DNA from 3 places in the Streptomyces sp. WMMB303 genome. Region 1 is predicted to be linked to each of the others. Evidence: riboswitches for the same ligand, from Rfam matches in the RefSeq annotation. Region 1 holds a riboswitch; each other region holds the start of a gene.

The links. A riboswitch is a leader RNA that binds a small molecule or an ion and turns the genes downstream of it on or off. The one in region 1 is predicted to bind cyclic di-AMP.
Positions count from the first base shown of each region.
Region 2: another riboswitch for cyclic di-AMP. It lies ahead of P2424_RS14490 (peptidoglycan DD-metalloendopeptidase family protein); the one in region 1 lies ahead of P2424_RS16670 (LysM peptidoglycan-binding domain-containing protein).
Region 3: another riboswitch for cyclic di-AMP. It lies ahead of P2424_RS22060 (M23 family metallopeptidase); the one in region 1 lies ahead of P2424_RS16670 (LysM peptidoglycan-binding domain-containing protein).

Region 1 covers NZ_JARKIN010000001.1:3,746,273-3,748,507, forward strand. Annotated here, with positions in the region: gene P2424_RS16665 (helix-turn-helix domain-containing protein) at 1-524, shown strand, start outside; cyclic di-AMP (ydaO/yuaA leader) riboswitch at 1,054-1,230, shown strand; gene P2424_RS16670 (LysM peptidoglycan-binding domain-containing protein) at 1,235-2,002, shown strand; gene P2424_RS16675 (glycosyltransferase family A protein) at 2,228-2,235, shown strand, end outside.
Region 2 covers NZ_JARKIN010000001.1:3,253,512-3,255,746, forward strand. Annotated here, with positions in the region: gene P2424_RS14490 (peptidoglycan DD-metalloendopeptidase family protein) at 67-1,317, opposite strand; cyclic di-AMP (ydaO/yuaA leader) riboswitch at 1,329-1,533, opposite strand; gene P2424_RS14495 (PP2C family protein-serine/threonine phosphatase) at 1,721-2,235, opposite strand, start outside.
Region 3 covers NZ_JARKIN010000001.1:5,001,141-5,003,375, forward strand. Annotated here, with positions in the region: gene P2424_RS22055 (HPr family phosphocarrier protein) at 1-245, shown strand, start outside; gene P2424_RS22060 (M23 family metallopeptidase) at 369-1,190, opposite strand; cyclic di-AMP (ydaO/yuaA leader) riboswitch at 1,205-1,360, opposite strand; gene P2424_RS22065 (pitrilysin family protein) at 1,576-2,235, opposite strand, start outside.

The sequences.
Region 1 (2,235 bases):
AAGCACTGGCGCATCCGCTGCGCCTGAAGATCCTGCGCAGACTGGCCGCCGCGGGCCCGGCGACCGCCACCGCACTCGCCTCGGCTCTCGGCGAGAACACCGGGACGCTCAGCTACCACCTGCGCCGGCTGGCCCGGGCCGGCCTCGTCGAGGACGACCCCGACCACGACGCGAACGGACGCGAACGCTGGTGGCGCGGCGTGCGCGGCACGGACGTGCGGCGCCCCTCCCGGGCGGGCCTGCCGGGCGCGGAGCGCGCCATGGCCGAGGAACTGGACCGGGCGCACCTGCAGGAGGACATCGAACTGGTCCGGCGCCACGCGGACCGTCCGGCCGAGGACGACGAGTGGGTGTCCGGCTCCCGCAGCACCCTCCACCTCACACAGGAGGAACTGCGGGAGTTCCACGACGCCTACCTGGAGCTGCTGCGACGCTTCCGGCGCGACCGCACCGAAGCCGGACCGGGCACCCGGCCCATCGCCGTGCGCTGGTTCGGGGTCCCGCTCGACGGCCCCCAGGACTGACACCACCGCCGCGACATCGCGAACGCTTCCGGTGCGCGCGGCCGGGCGCCCACCACCCGGCCGCGCCCCGGCCGCTCCGGACCACCCCCGCACCCCCGCACGCCGATATACGATCGCGCTTAGTAGAATTGCTCCGTGCGGTGCCTCCGACCCCCCACGGGATCCGGCAACCGGCTGCATTCTGCGGTATTCACCGGCAATGTCCGGATATACAGGACTTGCCCTTCCCGGTCGTACGCTGTGTCGGGAAACACACCAGCCGGACCCGGAAATCAGCAAGATCTTCTGACAGCTCATCAGGAAGCCTTTCCATAAGAGCCTTTCGAAGGACCGGAAGGTTCGGCTTTTCACGCACAGAAAATGATCCACAGCATAGCGTTGAAGAATTGCTAGATCATTTCCAGCGGCTGCCCCGTTCGGGAATCACGCGCCTTGATCCGGGCAATCCATTGTGTTTCTGTGTCCTGGCTCCGGCCTCCATGAACGGCCGGAGTTCCGCTGCCGGGGCGCCGAATCCTGCCGCCCGGCTAGGAAATTCGCACCAGTACCGCGCGGCAGGAGCGGGGGACCCACTTATGTGCCGAGCCGCACTTCGCGGCCCGGCTAGGGGTGAAGTCATGGCCGCTGTGCCTCGGCACAGCGGATATGGCCGGGCAACTCCAGCCCGAATCCGACAGCTCACCTCGCAGGCGCTAGGAGAGGACACCCCCATGTCTCGTGGCCTTCACGCCCGTCATCCGTTCCGCGCCCGCCGCCTCCGGCTCTCGATCGCCCTCGCCGCCGGCGGTGCGGGCATCGCCGCTCCCCTGCTGGCCGCGGGCAGCGCGCACGCCGCCCCGGCGCAGGTGCAGGAGCAGACGCAGTCCGCACGGTCCGGCGCCGCCGCGCAGGTGAAGACCGAGCAGGAGCCCAGCTCCTACACCGTCGTCAGCGGCGACACCCTGTACCGGATCGCCCTGGACCACGACATCGAGGGCGGCTGGAACACCCTCTACGAGGCCAACAAGAAGACCGTCGGCGGCGACCCGGACCTGATCCTGCCCGGTCAGAAGCTGACGCTGGACGCCGCCTCGAAGCCTGCTGAGAACAGCGACGCCACGCCCGAGCGCGCCGACCGCAGCTCGGCCGAGCGCACCGGCGGCGTGCACAAGACCCAGTCCACCAATCTGGACGGCTGGATCAACGAGGCGCTGACCATCATGAAGCAGCACGGCATTCCCGGCACCTACGAGGGCATCCACCGCAACATCATCCGGGAGTCCGGTGGCGACCCCAACGCCATCAACAACTGGGACATCAACGCCCAGAACGGCACGCCCTCCATCGGCCTGCTCCAGGTCATCAAGCCGACCTTCGACGCCTTCCACGTCGAGGGCACCGCCTACGACCAGCGGGACCCGGTCGCCAACATCGTCGCGGCCTGCAACTACGCCGCCGACCGCTACGGCTCGATCGACAACGTGAACGGCCCCTACTGAGCCGAAGCACCCATGCGGCGACTGCCCGCCACCCTCGCGGTGGCGGGCAGTCGCCGTCTCGGCACCACCGGCCGGCGGGCCACCAGGGGGCGCCCTCCCCCGCCCCGGTCGCCGTACGCACCGGAGCGTGCACCCTCCGTCCGACGCCCGCCGCGCCGCGGCCGGCGTTCACCCGAACACCGCTTTCCTCTGGCGCGGGTACGCCCGAATGGCCACCGTCGAGCCATGAGCGA
Region 2 (2,235 bases), 490 kb from region 1:
CCCGTGTCCGTGCTCAGACCCCTGAGTCCCTTGTCCGTGCTCGGACCTTGACGTGCTTGTCGGCGCTCAGACCTTGACGCCCTTGTCGCGGAGCCACGGCAGCGGGTCCACCGGGTCGCCGCCGTGCGGGCGGACCTCGACGTGCAGGTGGGGGCCCGTGGAGTTGCCGGTGGAGCCGACCCGCCCGATCACATCGCCGGTGCCGACCTTGTCGCCGGCCGATCTGGTCATGGACGAGAGGTGGCAGAACCAGAGTTCGGTACCGTCCTCCAGCCGCAGCACGACGCGGTAGCCGTACGAACCGGCCCAGCCGGCCTCCTTGACCGTTCCGCTGTGGACGGCCTTGACGGGCGTGCCGTTGGGGGCGGCGAAGTCCTGTCCGGTGTGGTCGCTCTGCCACATGCCGCCCGCCTGGCCGAATCCGGCGCTGAGCTGGAAGGAGGCCAGCGGTGCCGTGTAGCTGCGGGCGAGTTCGGCGCGGCGGGCCGCTTCGGCCTTGCGCTTCCGCTCGGCTTCCGCCTTGCGCTCCTGCTCGGCGGCGGCCTCGCGCGCCCGCTCCTGCTTCGCCTCTTCGGCAGCGGCGGCCCGTTCCGCGGCCTCCGCCGCGGCCGCGCTCGCGGCCTGCCGGGCCGCCTTCTCGCGGGCTTCCTCGTCCGCCGCGGAGCGGTGGCGTTCGGCCTGTTCGAGGATGCGGGCCCGCAGGGCCTCGCCCGCGTCGGTGCGGCCCGCCGCCCTGTCTTCGTCGGAGAGCCCGGCCTGGGTGAGGGGAGCGGCTTGCGCGTCCCCGGCGCTGCCGGAGCCCGTCGCACCGTCGGCGTCCTCGGAGAGCAGGCCGCCGATGCCGGGCAGGTCCTCGGCGTCGGGCAGCCGGTCGGGGATGCTCCGGAGCGCGTCGGCGGCGGTGTCCACGTCGGGTACGGATATCGTGCCGGGGTCCCGGTCCTGGGCGGTCGCCATACCGCCGGCGCCGACGGCTGCGATCATGCCGACCCCCAGGACGGTGCCGCCCCGCGCCACGCCTCCGGCGCGCTGCTTGGCGACCCGGTGCCGGCCCCGTACCGGAATCGCGGAGTCCTCGGAAGGGTTCCAGTCCTCCCACGGCTCGTCACCGGCTTCACTCGCGTCCTTGTGCGGCGGCATGGGGCCGGGGCCCGGGCCGGCGGAGTCGCCGTATGTGGACGGTCCCGGGACGGGGCCGCGGGGCGCGGCCTGGCCGTAGGGCGCTGCCGGGCCTGCGTGGCCGGCCGGGTCGGTGGGTGGGGCGTACGCGTCCGTCTGGGACGCATGGCCGACGAAGCCCTGGGATCTGGAGGCCACGGGGGCGCTCTCCTTTCCTTCCTTCTCGCCTACCGGGTTAGCTGACGGGTTCGGAGCAGGAAGGTCTCCTACGGGCGTCCTCTCGCAAGGGCGTCCGATTCACCCCGTCCCCCTCGTCCGGCTGACGAGGAGGGGTGGTTCCCCGGTTCCCACGGTGCTGTGCGGCCGATCGGGTGCTGCTGTTGCACCGCGTGCGGGATTCGGCGACGGCGCACGGTGCCGTCTTCCGTGACGGCAGTGACGACCGTGCTGCGTTATCGGACGTTAATAGAACTGCGCCCGGGATTCCAAGCCGTTCCCCGTAATTGACGTGAGTCCCGCCTCGGTCTCCACCGGCCCCCTCCGTGCCTGCCCGGCCCGCGCGGCGTCCTGCGGTGGGGGCGCGCCGGCCGGCGCACCGGGCTCAGGCGTCGCGCGATGTGTCGCCCGGGGTGTCGCGGGCGACGGCGAGCAGGGCCATGTCGTCCGCTGACCGGCCACCGGTGTGGGCCGCGACATCGACGAGGACCGCCGCCAGCAGCTTCTCCGGATCGGCGAAGGAGGCGCGGGAGAGGCGCTCGGCCGGCTGGTAGAAGTCGCCCTCCGGGTTGCGGGCCTCGGACAGGCCGTCGGTGTAGAGGAGGAGCTGGGCGCCGGGCGGGAAGACGAACTCGTCCACCTGCTGAGGCGATACGGCCAGGTCCGTCATGCCGAGCGGGAGTGCGGGGATGGTGGGCTCCAGCAGGGCGGCCCGGCCGCGGTGCAGCAGCACCGGAGCGGGGTGGCCACGGTTGAGGACGCGCAGGACGACCTGCTCCTCTGCGGCTCTCTCCTCCGCGGCCGCGCTGCCTTGGCCACCACCCGCTGCACCCGGTGCGCGCGGCCCACCCGGTGCTTCCGGAGTGGTCGGGGACGCTCCGGGCGCGGGAGGATTCGGGG
Region 3 (2,235 bases), 1.3 Mb from region 1:
GGCTGCACGCCCGCCCCGCCTCCATCTTCGTCCGCGCCGCGTCGGCGACCGGAGTGCCGGTCACCGTCCGGAAGGCCGAGGGCACTCCCGTCAACGCGGCCTCGATGCTCGGCGTACTCGGCCTCGGCGCCGAGGGCGGCGAGGAGATCGTCCTGGCCTCCGAGGCGGACGGCGCGGAGGCGGCTCTGGACAGGCTGGCCAAGCTGGTCGCGGACGGGCTGGAGGAGCTTCCGGAGACGGTCTGAGCAGCTGGCCGGCCCCGGCCCCCCGCGGCCGCCGAAGCGGGCGGCACCGCAGGCCGCATGCGGCAAGCCCCCGGTCCGGTCACCGGGGGCTTGCCGCATGCGGTGCTGAGAGGGACTTCGGCCTCAGACCTTCACACCGTGCTTGCGCAGGTAGGCGACCGGGTCGATGTCCGAACCATAGTCGGGACCGGTGCGGGCCTCGAAGTGCAGATGGGGGCCGGAGGAGTTGCCGGTCGAGCCGGAGAGCCCGATCTGCTGACCCGAGGTGACCTGCTGGCCGACCGAGACGCCGATCGAGTTGAGGTGGCCGTACTGGGTGTACGTGCCGTCCTTGTGCTTGATCACGATGTTGTTGCCGTAGGCACCGCCGTTCCCGGCCTCCACGACCTCACCGGCGGCCACCGAGTGGACCGGGGTGTTCATCCCCGCGTGGAAGTCGATCCCGGTGTGGCTGCCGGACGACCACATGCCGCCGCCCTGCTGGTAACCGGTCGAGACATAGGAGCCCTCGACGGGCAGCACATAGGCGTTGAGCTTCGCACGCTCGGCCTCCCGCGCCGCCTTGCGCTTGGCCTCGCGCTCCTTCTCCGCTTTCTCGGCCGCCGCCTTGCGCCGGGCCTCGTCGGCCTTCCGCTTGGCCTCCGCCTTCGCCTCGGCGGCCGCCTCCTTGGCCTCGGACTCGGCCTTGGCCTGCTCGGCCCGGAGGGCCTGCGCGGACGCCTGCTCGTCCAGCGTCTTCGAGATCGGGCCGCCGACGGCCTCGCTCACCTCGGCGTTCTGCTGGAGCGGCGCGGTGTTCTGCCCGCCGCTCGCGGCGAAGGCGGGGGAGGCGATGGACCCGACGACGCCCACGGTGGCGAGGCCGGCTATACCGGCCGCCCCGCCCGCGGTCCTGCGGGCCTTGCTCGGACGCCTGTGCTTGCCGGTGGCACGGGTGAACGCCATAGGGAGGCGTACTCCTTTCCTTCCTTCTCGCCTACCGGGTTAGCTGACGGGTTCGGAGCAGGAAGGTCTCCTACGGACCGCCTCTTGCGAGGCCGTCCGATTCACCCCAATGGGACGTGGGTCCCCGGTCCCCCTCGGCCGCTGCCTCGGGGATTCGGCGATCGCGGTCCGTCGGCCGCGGGTGCGGTCACTTCTGACGGACAGCGGCAACGACGCTAATCGGGGCCAACTCCGAGCGGCAAACGAATCCCTGGCTTTGTCACGTACGCCACACTCCAACTCACCAGCAACCGCAACGAAAGCGGACATCACAAAGGGCCCGGAAGGAGCAATTCCTCCTCCCGGGCCCCACTTCCGCCCCCCGACCGACGCCCGTCGGCCGGGCTCAGCCGCCGGTGACCACCTTGACTTCGCCGATGCCCAACTCCCGGACCGGATCGGCGATCTGGGAAGCGTCACCGACGAGCACCGTCACCAGCCGGTCGGCCGGCAGCGCGCTGACGGCCGCCGCCGTGGCCTCCACCGTGCCTGTCTCGGCCAGTTGGGCGTAGAGCCGGCCCTGGTAGTCGTCGGGCAGGTGCTCCTCGACCTGATCGGCCAGCGTCTCCGCGACGGCCTGGGCCGTCTCGTAGCGCAGCGGAGCGACCCCCACCAGGTTCCGCACGGCCACGTCCCGCTCCTCGTCGGTCAGCCCCTCCGCTGCCAGCGTCCGCAGCACCTGCCACAGATCGGCCAGCGCGGGACCGGTCACGTCCGTGGCCACCGAGCCGCTGATGGCCAGCAGCGCGGCCCCGCTGCCGTCCTCAGCCGAACGCAGCACATGCCCGAACGCGCGGACCCCGTAGGTGTAGCCCTTCTCCTCGCGCAGCACCCGGTCCAGCCGCGAGGTGAGGGTGCCGCCCAGGCAGTAGACGCCCAGCAGCTGCGCGGGCCACACCCGGTCGTGCCGGTCCGCCCCGACCCGTCCGATCAGCAACTGCGTCTGCACCGCACCGGGCCGGTCCACGATGACGACCCGGCCGGTGTCGTCCGCGGTGATCGGCGG